Regions from separate parts of the Paenibacillus sp. P13VS genome, predicted to be linked through region 2. Evidence: riboswitches for the same ligand, from Rfam matches in the RefSeq annotation. Region 2 holds a riboswitch; the other holds the start of a gene.
The links. A riboswitch is a leader RNA that binds a small molecule or an ion and turns the genes downstream of it on or off. The one in region 2 is predicted to bind S-adenosylmethionine.
Positions count from the first base shown of each region.

Region 1: another riboswitch for S-adenosylmethionine. It lies ahead of GUA98_RS20350 (methionine ABC transporter ATP-binding protein); the one in region 2 lies ahead of metA (homoserine O-acetyltransferase MetA).

Region 1 is NZ_WYEV01000008.1:59,209-67,590, forward strand. It holds gene GUA98_RS20330 (DUF2515 family protein) at 1-505, opposite strand, end outside; gene GUA98_RS20335 (thioredoxin family protein) at 624-968, shown strand; gene GUA98_RS20340 (COX15/CtaA family protein) at 1,281-2,204, shown strand; gene GUA98_RS20345 (Cthe_2314 family HEPN domain-containing protein) at 2,413-3,141, shown strand; SAM riboswitch class I at 3,265-3,405, shown strand; gene GUA98_RS20350 (methionine ABC transporter ATP-binding protein) at 3,531-4,565, shown strand; gene GUA98_RS20355 (methionine ABC transporter permease) at 4,567-5,226, shown strand; gene GUA98_RS20360 (MetQ/NlpA family ABC transporter substrate-binding protein) at 5,312-6,148, shown strand; gene GUA98_RS20365 (DUF2167 domain-containing protein) at 6,231-7,238, opposite strand; gene GUA98_RS20370 (SDR family oxidoreductase) at 7,561-8,343, shown strand.
Region 2 is NZ_WYEV01000002.1:700,659-709,040, forward strand. It holds gene GUA98_RS04255 (YitT family protein) at 1-187, shown strand, start outside; gene GUA98_RS04260 (zinc-binding alcohol dehydrogenase family protein) at 311-1,324, opposite strand; gene GUA98_RS04265 (aldo/keto reductase) at 1,321-2,286, opposite strand; gene mqnC (cyclic dehypoxanthinyl futalosine synthase) at 2,501-3,640, opposite strand; gene GUA98_RS04275 (trans-sulfuration enzyme family protein) at 4,023-5,192, opposite strand; gene GUA98_RS04280 (PLP-dependent transferase) at 5,185-6,372, opposite strand; gene metA (homoserine O-acetyltransferase MetA) at 6,397-7,314, opposite strand; SAM riboswitch class I at 7,554-7,679, opposite strand; gene GUA98_RS04290 (hypothetical protein) at 7,941-8,084, opposite strand; gene corA (magnesium/cobalt transporter CorA) at 8,134-8,382, shown strand, end outside.

The DNA of each region.
Region 1 (8,382 bases), on a different contig from region 2:
GTGCATTACAACGCTCGAGCAACCGATACATATGCTCCCGATCTGTCTGGTTTTGCAGATTATGCATGAGGTTGCTTTGCAGATCGGTCATGTGATAACCCCCGTTGCGGGAAACCATATGGGCAAGCAGGGCCCAATGCAGTTCGGGATATTGGTCATAACATGCCAAATAGGCTGCTGTGCGCGTAATATTGCTTCGATTATTTTCCACCGTTAGCATTTTAATTTCTTCCAGAATGATGCAATCCTCTTCACATAATGGGGCGCTTTTGGCATGGCGGGCAGAAGCCGTCTCCGTACCGGGTAACAGACGTTCTATTTCTCCCTTTAGCGTCTCAGCCATTTCAGCTTCCCAAGCCAAATCTCGTGAAGGATGACGAAGCTGCGCCGAAGCCTTCCAAGCGGCCTGTTTACCACGCCATACTTCTCTGGCTGCTCCAGGAATGGAACGAACAATACGAAAGAGAGAATCAGGGGATACAGCTTCGTTTCGGGTGGAAGTCATCGCCTGTCATCCTTTCATCAGGGTTGGTTTTAAAATAAGTATGTGCTGAATATTTGACTTCCACTCGGCAATTTGCTTCACTAAGGATAAGACAAGGTACAGAAAGGAAGATGTTGTCATGGAACAGATTACATCCAAGCCTGCGTTTGATGTGGCCATTCAATCTCCTCGGCTTACCGTAGCGGTATTTAAGGCAGATTGGTGCGGAGACTGCAAGTACATTGATCCGTTTATGCCTGAGGTCGAGGAAAAATTTGCTCGTGATTTGACACTGATTGAGGTCGATGTGGATCAGGTGGGTACCGTTAGTGAGGAACAAAATATTTTGGGTATTCCAAGCTTTGTTGCATACACCGATGGTCGCGAACTTGTTCGCTACGTGAACAAACTTCGCAAGTCGAGAGAAGAGATTGAACAATTTTTGCAGCGTGCGGTTGAAGTGTACAATACGATTCATAAATAAAGGAAGGCACGGGCGAATCGTCTGTGAATTCTAATTGGCGCCGTTCCTCTTCAAAAGGGGAAATGGCGTTTTTATTTTTGCTTTTTCAGGGGACAATATAAAGGTACATATAAGGTGATGACTTATTGGTCATTCTGTCGACAGACGTTAACATTTTGTCACAAAGCGAGGCGTCAATGACACTTTTATCCGGTATAATGAATTTAGTTGTGTTAGTTGTGAAATAAGTGTCAAAGTATCGAAACAAGCGGAGAGATCATTCTTCGCCATCTTAAACCAACAGCGGGTGAGAAAAAATTGAAGCACTTAACCTTGTTTAAATGGTTAACCGTATTAACTTGTCTTGTTATGTTCCTGGCTACGTTCGGCGGTGGGGTCGTTACCAAGACGGAATCCGGACTGGGGTGCGGCACGGAGTGGCCTCTATGTAACGGTAAACTCGTTCCTGCACATACTGTAGCCTCACTGATTGAATATTCGCATCGCGCGGTCAGCGCATTGGCTGGATTACTTTCCATTGCCTCTTTTGTTGCATTTCTACGATATGGCAAATCACGTCGTGATCTGCAGTTGTTTTCCTTCTTAACGTTGATCTTTGTCATTATCCAGGGGATTATGGGGGCCTTTGCCGTCGTGTTCTCCCAATCATCGGCGGTTATGGCGCTGCACTTCGGATTTGCCCTGATTGCCTTTGCCAGTTCCCTGATGATGGCTCTCGGGATTAGGCAGGAGGCTCGTCATGGTGGTCTCGAAAGATTGAACAAATACCCGCGGGTCAGCAAAAGCTTCCGCAACCTGGTATGGTTCTCAACCATCTACACGTATCTTGTGGTATACACAGGGGCCTTTGTAAGCCATACCGACTCAGCTGGGGGATGCTCAGGCTTCCCGCTCTGTAACGGACAGATTATACCTGAACTGTCTGGTGGCGTGGCCGTAGCGTTTGCTCACCGTGTAGCCGCTGCTTCCCTTGTTATTGTGATTGCGATCCTGGGGCATTATGCCTATCGCAAACATCCGGATAATACGGAACTTCGGGCATTGGGCGTTGTATCTGTGGTGCTCATTCTGCTCCAAGTCCTGATCGGTTTTGGCATGATGCTTACCATCAGCCGTCCGGAAGTGTACATGTTCGTGGCTCTGGCTCACATGCTTGATATCGCCATTTTGTTCGGGATATTAACCTATATGAGTTTCCTGGTGTACAAGCTTCATCGGCCAGCTGATCGTTTCTAACATTTCATTACACAGAGTCGTTCATGGTTTCCAAATGCAAAGTCCGCCATCCAATGATGCACATCATTGGGCAGGTGGGCTTTGTTTGATGTCAGGCGGGGCAGGGCAACCTAATGTAAGCAGCGATCATACGTTTACTCTGATTCCGATTAGGTTTAATATTATAAATCATCTTATTGATCAGCAGAGTGGAAAGAGGAGGCTGTATATGCTGCGAACGTTGCTGGGTGAATTGCCGCGTCAGAATGAGGGCGTATTGGAAGAAGCGATCGAGTCCATGGTGGAGACACTCGGACTGTTACAACGACAGCTGGATTTGAATCAGGACCCGACTCACGATTATCGCAAACTGTACGTATGGACGCAGGGATTAATTTCTTCACTGGACGAGCTGGAGCAGGCCTGCTTCGCTGCTTCCCACTTCCGCCAGAAGGTCAAGGCTGGCTCCACCGATGACATGACCATTGAGGAGAAGGCCGAGTACGCCCGATACGTGTACTTCTACAAGGATGGGTTCATTCGTTGTTTTGCAATTCTTGATAAGACAGGCACGGTATTAAATGAAATTTTTAATCTGAACACCTCCAAGGTGAAATCCCATTTTTCGTATTTTACCGTGATGAGACAGTTTGGCTATTCGAAAATGCATAATGATCTTGCTGTAGAATTAATCAAAATTAAGGATGCATATCGGGAACCGATGAGCAAACTGCGTAAACGTCGGAATATGGAGATTCACTACATGAATTCCGAGATGCAGGATGATCTGTGGCAGCTTCATCAAACGTTGCAGGGGAAAGTGAAGCTTGAAGATCTGGATCAGCACCTGGAGGAATTGCGTCAGGGCGTGGATATGGTTTGCGAAACGCTAAAAGCATCGTATGGTTACATCAATAAAATGTGGCACAAGCAGGGCATGTCAGAAGTGGCAAAATAATTGTGTAATATTTACCTTTGACAAAGCGGAATACTTGGATTATACTGAGTTTCTAATTAAGCGTTACATGACATTAACATGCATACCATTTACATTTTACCACTGAACTTATAAATTTAATATTTCTTATCGAGAGCGGCGGAGGGACAGGCCCGATGAAGCCCGGCAACCGATTTATAACGACATGACAACCAGTCATACTTTATAGATGTTAGGTGCTAATTCCTACAAAATGGTGCACAGCACGATTTTGGCAGATGAGAAGGTATATTCTTTCGCGTGAAGAGCCCTTTTTGTTTCTGCAAAAGGGCTCTTTTTTATATGTCAGAGGGGAGTTTTCCTTTCATTCGGGTAAAGATACATGTAGGCGGTGGGAAGGAGAAGTCATATTGATCGAATTAAAAGGATTAACCAAGACGTATGGCAGAGGTTCAAAACAAACGACAGCCCTAGCCGATTTGGATCTAAAGATCGGTAAAGGTGAAATATTCGGAGTGATTGGACACTCCGGTGCAGGCAAAAGTACATTAATCCGTTGTATCAACCTGCTCGAAAGACCAACATCCGGTGAGGTATGGGTAGATGGAGTCAACCTAACCGGTCTCCATAAGACAGAGCTGCAGAAGCAGCGACGCAAGATTGGCATGATATTTCAGCACTTTAATCTGTTATCCTCGGCTACAGTATATGACAATGTAGCTTTTCCACTAAAGCTCGTGAATACACCTAAAGCTGATATTGACCGCAAGGTGAAGGAGATGCTGACTCTCGTTGGATTGGAGCATCATAGCAGCAAATATCCGGCTCAGCTGTCAGGTGGACAGAAACAAAGAGTTGGTATCGCCCGTGCACTTGCCAGTGATCCTTCCGTTCTGCTGTGTGACGAAGCAACATCTGCCCTAGATCCGCAGACGACAGCTTCGATTCTGAAGCTGCTGCTGGACATCAATCAGAAATACAATCTCACGATTGTTTTGATCACGCATGAGATGCATGTTATTCAGAGCATTTGTGATCAAGTTGCTGTCATTCATCAGGGGGGAATTGTGGAGCAAGGCCCTGTAACGGATGTCTTCCTTAAACCACAGCATGCCATTACGCGTGACTTCATGCAGCGTGATCACGATTCTGAGCTTCTCCTAGAAGAAGCAGCAATGGCACATGCGGGAGGAACAGTACAGCAGGATGGCCGATCACAATTGGTCAAAATTTCGTTCTTGGGTGAGAAGACGTATGAAGCCATTCTGTCGAGAACCGTTCGTCAGACCGGAGTGGACTTCGCCATTCTGCAAGGAACGATCTCAAGGATCAAACAGATCCCATATGGCCAGTTGACCGTGCGGTTTGAAGGCGATGCAGATGCGATCAGCCGGACTGTGCAGGAATTGAAAGAGCAAGGGCTTGATGTGGAGGTGCTTCGTTAATATGGATTTTTCAACTGTACGTTGGGAAGAGATCGGTAAGGCCTCCATTGAAACACTGCAAATTCTGGGAGCTTCCGGTTTGTTCACCATCATTATCGGGTTGCCGCTGGGTGTGCTGCTATTCATGACAGCAAGATCGGCTTCCATCCAGTCACGTACAATCTACACCGTGTTATCCATTATTGTTAATATACTGAGATCAGTACCATTTATCATTCTGATTGTTGCCCTCATTCCGTTTACACGTTCACTCGTGGGTACCGCCACTGGGGTGCTTGGCGTCATACCGCCGCTCGTCATCGCAGCTGCTCCTTACTTTGCAAGGTTGGTTGAGACAACGCTGCGTGAAGTAGACCGTGGCGTCATCGAGGCGGCTCAGGCCATGGGTGCATCCACCGGACAGATTGTAAGACGTGTACTGCTTCCCGAGGCACTGCCTGGTCTGCTCGCGGGAATTACAATCACAATTGTAACGCTGGTTTCGTATACAGCCATGGCGGGTATGGTTGGCGGAGGCGGACTCGGAACGCTTGCAATTAACTATGGGTACTTCAGATACCAATATGAAATTATGATTATTTCTGTTGCATTTATGGTTATTCTCGTACAATTTCTGCAAATGTTTGGCGATCAACTGGTTAAACTGTTCACCCGGAAATAACACATATATAGCATACTGCATCCATTCCATATCGAATGAATGCAAAGATGCAACAAAAAAATTTATTGGAGAAGGGGTTTTACACATGAAAAAATGGTCTTTTGCACTGCTAAGCTTGATGCTGATTGCAGTACTGGCTGCATGCGGAAACAACAAGGATTCCGACAGTGGCGCAGATAATGAGGCAGGTGCACCGCGTACGGTGGAACTGAAAGTGGGAGCTTCACCTACACCTCATGCTGAAATTCTGGAGAGCATCAAACCTGAGCTGGAAGCTCAAGGCATTCGTTTGCAGGTTGTAACATTCAACGACTATGTTCAACCAAATCAACAGCTTGCCGATAAACAATTGGATGCAAACTTTTTCCAACACCAGCCTTACCTGGACACAGAAAACAAAGAACGTGGTTTTAACCTCGTTTCGGTAACGCCTGTTCATGTTGAGCCTTTTGCTGGATACTCCAAAAAGATCAAATCCTTGGATGAACTCCAAGACGGCGCCAAAGTAGCCATTCCTAATGACCCATCAAACGGTGGTCGTGCACTTCTGCTGCTTGCAAAAGAAGGAATCATTACGCTGAAAGACAATACCAATATTGCATCCACCATTCAGGATATTACAGCTAATCCGAAAAACCTGGATATTATTGAGCTCGATGCAGCCATGATGCCTCGTCAGCTGGATGAAGCCGATCTGGTATTCATCAATGCCAACTATGCCCTTGAAGCTAACTTGAATCCGGAGAAGGATTCCTTGCTTATCGAGGATCTGCAAGGCAACCCTTACGCAAACATTCTCGTTGCCCGTGAAGACAACAAGGATGCAGATGCGATCAAGAAGCTGGCTGCTGCCCTGAATTCCGAAGCAGTTAAAACCTTCATCAAGGAACGTTATCAAGGTGCAGTTGAACCTGCATTCTAAATAGTTCTGTATTTTCATACTAAAAAGCATGTTAAAAGCCCCGCAATCTATCAAAGATTGCGGGGCTTTTATGTGCAAAACGTTATGAATGTCTATTAGGATCATGCTCTGAATTTCGATCAGATGTTGTACCTGTTTGCCTCGGGGACTCTTGTCCAGCGGCATGTTGCTGATAGGATTCCTCTATAGGTGATATGATATCCCGTTCGTTTGAATGGGAATCAGACTTATTTTTTCTTCCTGTCAGTTTTCGGCGTAACCAACTGAATGCGCCAACAATAGCAGCGACGATCACGAACCAACCCTTTTTGAGCAGAAGCAGCAGACCGACTTTCTTTGCCACGGCTACTCCAGCGCCTCCCAAAATAAGTCCAGTCAAACCAAGCTCCGATTTTTTATCAACAGATGCATCAAATTCTTCATATTTGTACCCCTTATTTACGGTAAGGTTGCTGAGTACACTATCTTCGAATTGCTGGCGATTTTGTTCAAAATTCGCGCTGTCTGTTACCAGGATAACTCCGACATATCCTTCACGCGTCAGGACATTAACATTGTAATTCACAAGCTCTTCTTGCTGGGCATCCTTAAGGCCAAGGGAATACAGCAGTTGATGTGTATTATTGTCGTACGCAGGTTCGATATCCCATCCGGTTACAAATAGCTGATTGTCCGGAGTGGTTTTCTCATTCTGATCTTCAGTACCTCGTTTGTAGCTATCCAGAAGTTCGTCGGCATCCAGATCATCTTGATCACCGTCGTCGATATGTCCGGTATTATTATATTCAAACACGACATACCAGTTCGATTGTTCTCCAGCTCCATATATACTACCGATTTCAGTACCATTTGGGAAAGAGTCACTGTCTTCCATAAAACGCTTGGTGTTGGAAGCGTCAAGATAAGTTAGATTTTCGGCAACTTGTAGTGTGGCCTTATCATCCAGGGAAACTGACGCTGGTCCATCAATCCATTCGTAATCTTGTGAGTTGCCATCATTGCTGCTTTCTGCGAATGCTTGTGGAGTAAAGGGGAGATGGAGCGCAGTTACGAGAAACATTGTCAAAAGTGCAGGTAACCATCTTTTCATTATGCTATTCCTTTCGAATGCATCATATAACGTGGAAATTACATGATTATATGTATTATGTCGTTATCATCATAAGAAAATAATGACTTATCGACATTACCATATGCGGTTACCACTGACAAGGTATTTATGGTTAATAAGGTTTATTTTTACTTCTTAGGACCTAGGCCAGATCATTTTGGTTGATTTTAAAATTAAGTATATAGTCCTCAATTTACACTTTTTTGCACATGGAACAGATTGGCGGGGTGTTGCAAGTTGTGAGGGGATGATAAATCTTTTATACTGAATGAGTGACTGCACTTTGAAGAGGGGGATGGACGTGAAGGGGAAGATTGCCCTCATAACGGGAAGTGCCAAAGGTCTTGGAAAAATGACGGCCCTCCGTCTGGCAGATCAGGGATGCCATATTGCCTTGAATTACGTGCACAGCCGTATCGAAGCTGAAGCACTTCAGGCCCAGATCACAGCAAAAGGTGTACAGTGCATCGCCATTCAAGCAGACATTTCCAAAACGGAAGACATCGCCAAGTTGGTAGAACAGGTTGAAGTCGAGCTGGGCAGTATTGATATACTGGTGAATAATGCGGGACCTTTCGTTCGCGAACGCCGATTGTTTGCAAACTATACCGAGGCCGAGATTCAAATGTTGGTACAGGGGAACCTGCTGGGCCCCATGCTTCTCGACCAACGCGTGCTTCCGGAGATGCGACGCAAAAAGTGGGGCCGAATTATTCATTTTGGTTTCAGTCATGCGGGAGAGGCACGATCCTGGCCTCATCGTGCAGTTTACGCTGCTGCGAAGGTAGGTCTGGTATCCTTTACGAAGACGCTTGCTGTGGAGGAGGCTCCTTACGGCATTACGGTGAATATGGTGTGTCCCGGTGATATCCGGGGGGCCAATAAGGAAAAAACGATTGATGAATTAGCTGGCATAACCGATCAGGAGACGCCGAGAGGCCGTCCTGGGAGCGGTGAAGATATTGCGCGGGTGATTACGTATTTGTGCCTGGATCACTCCGATTTTATTACAGGCAACATTATGGATGTTTCGGGCGGGCTCGATCCTATACGTCCAACCATCCAGCGTGAAGAGGGACATTAGAGGAACGCACAAAAAAGAGCCCTCCGCTTCGATTGAAGC
Region 2 (8,382 bases):
GCGACGGGAACCCGGATCTCCTGCACCCTCTTCAGAATCTGCTTCCTTATTGCCTGCTGATGGATGGATTCATCACATTCCGGGGGCATTGTACTATGAAGTTCACTTTCTGGAGATGATCTGGTTGAAATCCATTGTGCGCCATATTGATCCGCACGCTGGGATTATCACCCATCCGGAGAAATGACCCAACGATTTGAACCCCAAAAACCTCTCTCTGACCCTGTGACAGAATATCACTTCAGGTTAGAGAGAGGTTTTTTATTCCTGCTTTTTATTCCTTATTCTTCATTTTCGGTATCCTTCACATTTACAATTCAACTATAGCTTTTACCACATGTGTATCTGGTAGCAACCACTTGTCCATAGCGGAAGGGAGCTCAGTTAAAGGCTCTCGGTGCGTAATGTAGCCATCCATGCTGAGCTTTTTCTGCCGCAAAGTCGATATCACTTGCTCAAAATCCGCACGCGTTGCATTACGGCTGCCCAGTATACTCATCTCTCGCTTATGAAACTCAGGATCATGAAATGTAATATCGGCTTTGACCAATCCCACATAGATCAATTGTCCACCATGAGATACATACCGAATGGCCTCAATCATGGACTGTGTATTGCCTGTTGCATCAAATACAGCGGTAGCGTAATCCCCTTCTGTCACTTCAGCAACCTTCTCGACCACTTGATCTGTTGCCTGTATTACAACATCTACCCCGGCCCAGGTGCGGCTTAGTTCCAATCGGTCCAGGTTCCGATCAATGGCGATTACTCGGGCACCTGCCTGTTTCGCAAAAGCCATGACACCAAGTCCGATCGGGCCTGCCCCGATTACTATAATCTGTTCTCCAGGCTGCACACCTGCTCTTCTTACGGCATGAGCACCGATACTGAGCGGTTCAACCATCGCTGTTTCATCCAAGGTAAGTCCTTCCGCCTTAATCAAATGGGAAACAGGCACGCTGATTCTTTCGCGCATCCCTCCGTCCACATGTACTCCCATGACCTGCATAGATGCACAGCAATTGGTTTTCCCTGTTCGACAGGCAATACAGTGACCACAGTGAAGATAGGGAATAATGCTTACCTGATCTCCAACTTGAAGGCCAGCAGTATTCGGTCCAATCTCATCAATGATGCCTGACAGTTCATGTCCCAGAATACGAGGATAGGTAAAATAGGGCTGGTTACCTTTATACGCATGCAGATCCGTCCCGCAGATGCCAATCCGCTTGATGGATACAATGGCCTCATGTTCAGCTCGAATGGGTTCGTCGGTTTCCTGTATTGTCAAACGATTGATCTCTTCACACACAACAGCCTTCATCCCTGTTCCCCCTTCCCTGCTTTCTGTTGTGGTTCGTTATACTCGGGACGACCACTAGTCCACGTTATGTTATGAACGGGTGCAAGAATGTGCAGTACCTCTGCCAAAAGCTCTTCATCGAGCGGTTCATCTACCCATTCCGCATTATTACGGATGTTATTCTCACTTGCGCTGCTCACCAGTGTGGTTGGGATCTGTTCATTGGCCGTAGCAAACTGCACAGCCAGCTTGGCAATATTCACACCTTGCTCTGCACAGAACTGCGCAGCTTCAAGACAGACTTGTTTGACGCGTTCATCTGCCGGATGCCAGGCGGGTGTGCCTCTTGTACCTAATAAGCCCATCGACAGAGGCGAAGCATTGACGAGGCCAACTCCCTCTTTTTCCAATAACGGCAGCAGGGACAATAGTGAGGTATCATTCAATGCATAATGACAATACGAGATGATGGCATCGGCATCAATCTGCGGCAGCACTTTCTCGAACAAGGGCAGGGGCAGACCACAAACTCCCGCATGACGAATGACACCCTGCTCTTTCAGTTCCAGCAAGGCTGGATAGGCTTCTTCAATAATGATCTCTGCTGGTGCAAACTCAATATCATGCAGGAACAGAATATCAATATAATCGGTGTGCAATCGGTCCAGACTTTCCTTGACACTATCCTGAATGCGCTTACGGGAAAAATCAAACTCATTCTCACCGTATCGTCCCGCCTTGGTTGATAAAATATATGAACTGCGCGGCTGGCTTCGTATCGCTTCTCCCAGTACCGTTTCTGCCTTGGTTAGACCATAATAGGGTGACACATCTATATAGTTCATTCCAGCATCCAAAGCTGCATGTACCGTACGAATACCTTCCTCGCGGTCAATATCGCGAAATACCGAACCGAGGGAAGACGCCCCAAAACTCAACACAGGTACATCGAGACCGGTCCTGCCAAGCATCCTTCTCTTCATTCACTTGCTCCTCTCCAGCATGTATGTTGCTCCCTTTCTTTCATTTTAACAGTTCAATATCATTATAAAATATCGCCATATGCGTAATATGTACTCTTTCATGACCTCGGAATAGCCCCTTATGGCAAGCATCCAACAAAAAAACACGGATTACCCATTCAATGGGTAACCCGTGGTCTTCATTTTATTACCTAGATTTAGATAAATTCTCTTATTAGTTCTGCATGACAAAATCTTGCTGCACCGAATTCTCTTCTTCATCAAACATGCGCAGAATATCGTATCTTGTATTACGCTGTGCTGGAATATAACCCGCCTCACGAATAAGCTGAAGAATCGAGCCAATATTGACTTTGTATGTAGCACCCGCTGCGGATACGACATTCTCTTCAATCATCGTGCTGCCGAAATCATTACAGCCAAATTCAAGTGATTTTTTACCGATTTCAGGACCCATGGTTACCCATGAAGATTGAATGTTTTTGATATTATCAAGTACAAGTCGGCTGATCGCTACCGTCTTCAGGTATTCTTCCGGAGTTTGGCGCTCCAGTTTCAGATTCGTATTATCCGGCTGGAATGTCCAAGGAATGAATGCCAGGAAGCCTTCCGAGTCATATTTGTTCGCAATACACTCATCCTGTGCTTCACGTACCCGAAGCAGGTGAAGTGCACGCTCTTCCATCGATTCGCCCAAACCGATCACCATTGTTGCAGTTGTGTTCATCCCGATCCGGTGAGCTGTCTGCATAACGTCCATCCAGTCGCGCCATGAACCTTTCAGACGGCTGATTTTGCGGCGTGTACGGTCATCCAGAATCTCAGCGCCTCCACCTGGCAAGGAATCCAGTCCAGCTTCGTGAATGGCACGTACGACCTCTTCCAGCGTAAGACCATCTGACACTTCTACCATTTTCATAATCTCCGCTGGAGAGAAGGAGTGCATGGTAATGTTCGGAAAACGTTCTTTGATTGCTTTTAACAGATCCGTGTAATAGCTGAAAGGCAGGTTGGGATTCGTTCCGCCTTGCATCAGAATCTCAGTACCGTTCACATCTTGGGTTTCCTGAATTTTCTGGAAGATCACTTCGTCCGGCAATACATATCCTTCATCTGATCCAGGTCTGCGATAAAAAGCACAAAAACGGCAGTACACATCACACACGTTGGTGTAGTTGACGTTACGCCCAATGACAAATGTTCTGTATGGCTCAGGGTGCATACGCTTCATAATAACATTGGCAGCTGCCCCGATTTTGTCGACTTCATTTGATTCAAATAGCTGAATGGTGTCTTCCAGGTCTAATCGTTCGCCCCGAAGAGCTTTATCTAAGATACGGTCTACCGTACTCATCGTAAAAAGCCTCCCTCATGAAGAGAAAATATGTTCACGATCCGTCCCGACTTGTATATATGCCAGTCTTGTGCATGATTGGTTGGTTCCAAAGGATTGCGCAGAAATAGAAATTCTAGATGGATTGGAACCTTTCGATCCATTCTGGGTTATTGAAAAAACGGCTCATTGGGAATCTATGCATAAGACGCATCGCTTGCAAGTGCTGGTGGCAACATCGCATTTCTGTACTCTGTCTATCGTAACACAGGTTACATGTGAAAAAAAGCACCTTATGGAAAGGTGCCCTAAATTTAAGTAAAAATATTGACATATTCATTCTATTATAATTCCAGCTTTTTTAGACTTATTTATTGATAGCTCTATTAGCTCAAAATGATGATTATGATTCCTGAAGCGCCTGATCCAGATCAGCAATCAGATCGTCGATATCTTCCAGCCCGACTGAGAAGCGCAGCAGTCCATCGGTAATTCCCCGTTCAAGTCGAACCTCAGCAGGCATCGCTGCATGAGACATCATCGCCGGATAGGACAGAATACTCTCCACAGCACCCAGACTGACAGCCACAATTGGCAGTTTCACCCGGTTAAGAACAGCTTTGGCACGGTCACCCGAGCCTACGTCAAATGAGACAACCGCTCCATAACCCGTGGACTGGCGCTCGTGAGCTTCACGACCCGGATGCTCCAGCAGTCCTGGATAGTATACTGCGGTAATATCGCTGCGTCCGCTAAGCCAGGCGGCCAGCTTCGCCGTGCTTTGTTCACTGTGTGCCATACGAGCTCCAAGTGTTTTCATGCCGCGCATCAGAAGCCAGGATTCTTGAGCACCGAGTACGGTACCAAGCCCATTTTGAAGCTGTTTGAGCTGTCTCCCCAGCTCTTCGGTACGGGCAACGGCAAGTCCTGCAAGTACGTCACTATGTCCACCAAGAAACTTGGTTGCACTATGTACAACAATGTCCACACCGAGCTCAATCGGGCGCTGATAATATGGCGTCATGAATGTGTTATCGAGAATAGTGATCAGTTCATGTTCCTGTGCCCAGGATGTGACGGCAGCAATATCCGTGATCCGCAGGGTTGGGTTGGAAGGTGTCTCCATATAGACAGCCTTCGTATTCGGCTTAATGGCCGCCTTCACCTCTTCAATATTGGTCATATCCACAAACGTCGTCTCAATTTGCATTCTGCTAAGAATGGATGTGAGCAGTCGGTATGTTCCTCCATACACATCTTCTGTTACGATCATATGGTCGCCTGCCGAGAACATCAGGAACACACTGGAGATTGCAGCCATTCCTGAAGAGTAGGCGAATCCTCGAGCTCCACCTTCAAGCAGTGTGATGTAATCCTCCAACGCTTGACGTGTCGGATTACCCGAACGGCTGTAATCATGCTGTGGTGGATTAAAGATATCAAAATGATGGAATGTGGATGCCTGGTAGATCGGTACGCTGGAGGCTCCTGTTGTTTTATCCACTTCATCACCAAAATGCAGCAGCTTCGTATCAAACTTCAATTCGGATTGCTTGTTGTTCTGCTCACTCATGATGCACGCCTCCTTCAACCTCACGCTGCGCAGCTTCCAGGGCATTCCCCAAATCCGCAATCAGATCTTCTGCATGCTCAATTCCTACGGAGAAGCGCAGCAAGCGGTCATCGACACCTATGGCGTCGCGTATTTCGAGCGGGATATCTGCATGTGTCTGTACCGCAGGATACGTCATCAATGATTCAACGCCGCCAAGACTCTCGGCAAAAGCAATTAACTTGATATGGCGCAGCAGTGGTTCAACGAAACGGGCATCTTTAACTTTGAAAGAGAAGATGCCTGTGTTTCCTCTAGATTGTTTCTTCTGCACTTCGTATCCCGGGTGATCTGACAAACCAGGGTGGTATACTTCCCCCACAGATGGATGTTCCAGCAAATACTTGGCAATGGTAAGTGAATTATACTCATGTCGCTCCATACGAAGCGCGAGTGTCTTCATGCCTTTCATCAACTGATAGGAATCACTTGGAGATAGTACTGCACCAATGGAGTTATGCAGAAATGCCATTTCAGCTGACAATTCCTCGCCCTTGGTGATGATCAATCCGGCAAGCACATCGTTGTGTCCACCCAGGTATTTGGTTGCGCTATGAACAACGATATCTGCTCCGAGCTCGATCGGACGTTGGAAGAATGGCGTCAGCAGTGTATTGTCCACAATCGTCAACAGGTTATGGCTTTTCGCCCAGGAGCTGACCGCTTCAATATCCGTAATCATCATAAGGGGATTGGTTGGCGTCTCGATAAATACAGCTTTGGTGTTCGGCTGACGAATGTCTTCCATGGCCACCAGATCATTCGTGTCCACGTAGCTTGCCGTTACGCCAAAACGGGACAGGATACGCTCTAGAAGACGATACGTTCCCCCATACAGATCCAGCGAGACAATCAGATGATCGCCCTGTCCAAACATGGCGAAGATCGTTTGCAGCGCTGCCATGCCCGAGCTACAGGCAAAACCGGCATCACCGGATTCGAGTGCAGCTGCAGCTTCTTCCAGTACCTTACGTGTTGGATTGGTCGTACGAATGTAGTCAAAGCCTGTGCTCTGCCCGAGCTTTGGATGGCGGAACGCCGTTGATTGATAGATGGGGAAATTCACGGCACCAGTTCCCGGCTCATTGACGGATCCGATTTGAGCCAAGCGGCTTTCGATTTTTAACTTATTGTCTTCCATTGCAGTATCCTCCTGTAATCTCGATTAGATTTGCGGGCCAATATCGTAAGGCGTCTCCTGATACACATAGTAATTGAGCCAATTAGAGAATAATAAGTTTGCATGTGCCCGCCAGGTTGCCGGAGGAACACGGGATGGATCGTCATTTGGAAAATAGTTTTTTGGCAGTGCGATATCCAATCCCTTGGATGCATCGCGGTCATATTCCCATTTCAAGGACAATGGATCATACTCCGCATGCCCTGTCACAAAAATTTGTTTGCCGTCTTTGGTGGCAACGAGGAAAATGCCAGCTTCCTCCGATTCGGCCAAAATTTCGAGGTTATCGTTTTTCTCAATATCCTCGCGCCGAACTTCGGTATGACGGGAATGTGGAACATTGAACACTTCATCAAATCCGCGAAGCAGCTGTACGTGAGATTTGTTAATCGTATGTGGAAATACGCCAAAACACTTCTCTTCCAGCGCTACCTTAGGTACACCGAAATGATGATACAGACCAGCCTGAGAAGCCCAACAGATGTGCATGGTCGATGTAACGTTGGTTTTGGTCCAATCGAAGATCTCCTGGATTTCCTTCCAATAATTCACGTCTTCGAAATCCATCTGCTCAACAGGGGCACCTGTAATGATCATTCCGTCAAAACGGCGGTGTTCAATCTCATCAAAGGTTTTGTAGAACAGATTCAGATACTCCTGTGACGTGTTCTTCGATGTGTGGGACTTGGGATGAACCAGAACGATATCGACCTGTATAGGGGTGTTCCCAACCAAACGAAGCAATTGGGTTTCTGTTGTTTCCTTGGTAGGCATCAGGTTTAATATAGCAATGCGTAGTGGACGAATATCCTGCTGGTAAGCATGTGTCTCGTCCATTACGAAGATGTTCTCACCTGCGAGGACTTCCTTGGCAGGCAGTGCGTCTGGAATTTTAATTGGCATGATGTACAACTCCTCCTTGTGCATAGATAGATGCAGTCATCACAGACTTGATGTGTAACACATCAAAATCGTTCTAGACTGCCATGAGCTTGTCTATAGGTGGAGAATTGCAAAAAGCGCAACGCTCTAACCTGACAAACTCAAGTTCCATAGCGAAAATCAGTGCTGAGAAGTCGGTGCATATAACAAAGACCTTCCTCGGATTCCGAGAAAGGTCATATGTAAATAGATATGCGCCTCTCTCATCTCTCAGTTACAACAGTGCCTCAATGGACACTTAGTCGCTGCAAGAATTAGCACCGTGCGGTATACCGCCGGTTGCCGGGTTTCATCGGGCCAGTCCCTCCACCTACTCTTGATAAGATTTCGCCTTATTCGATTGTGTAATTAGTGTACTTCACCGTCTACTTTAAAACATTAATCCTCTCACGTCAAGCATGTAGTTTTATGTCTGTTCATGTAGGCCGGAACCGTTTGTCTATCGCTGTCATACACTGCTTCAGGGCGCGAAATAGACACATTTTTGCGCTTGAAAGCACCATGTACCAGCGGTATACTAAACAAGTGTTGCAAACCCTTATGTGAGAGGTGACATATTCAATGGATGGCGACCCGAGGCCTGACTGTCAGCCGTATTCCGACAAACTGCATAGAGAATTGACATCAGCATGCCGGCAGCGGGACGTTATTTCCGTTTGTTTATAGAGCGAACGCAGTCCTGACTTCCAGGCTCCGCTGCCGACCGGCTGATCTGTTCTTTTTGCGCCCATATTGATGAAAATCCGCCTGTTTGGCGGGTGCAGAAGGAGTGGATGAACGATGAAAATCCGGTTGGTAAACAACGGTGTATTTATCCCGGTGGACGATATTGAGCAGGCGCTAACGCCACCAGCTGAGGGATTTTACTGGATCGATGCAGACGTTGATGATCTGGCGGTACTTCAGCCGCTGTTCATGATGCATGATCTGGCTGTAGAGGACTGTTTGAGTGATGAAGAGCAGCGTCCTAAGATTGAAATTTATGAGAGCCATTATTTTATTGTTGTAAACAGCATTCGATTTGATGAC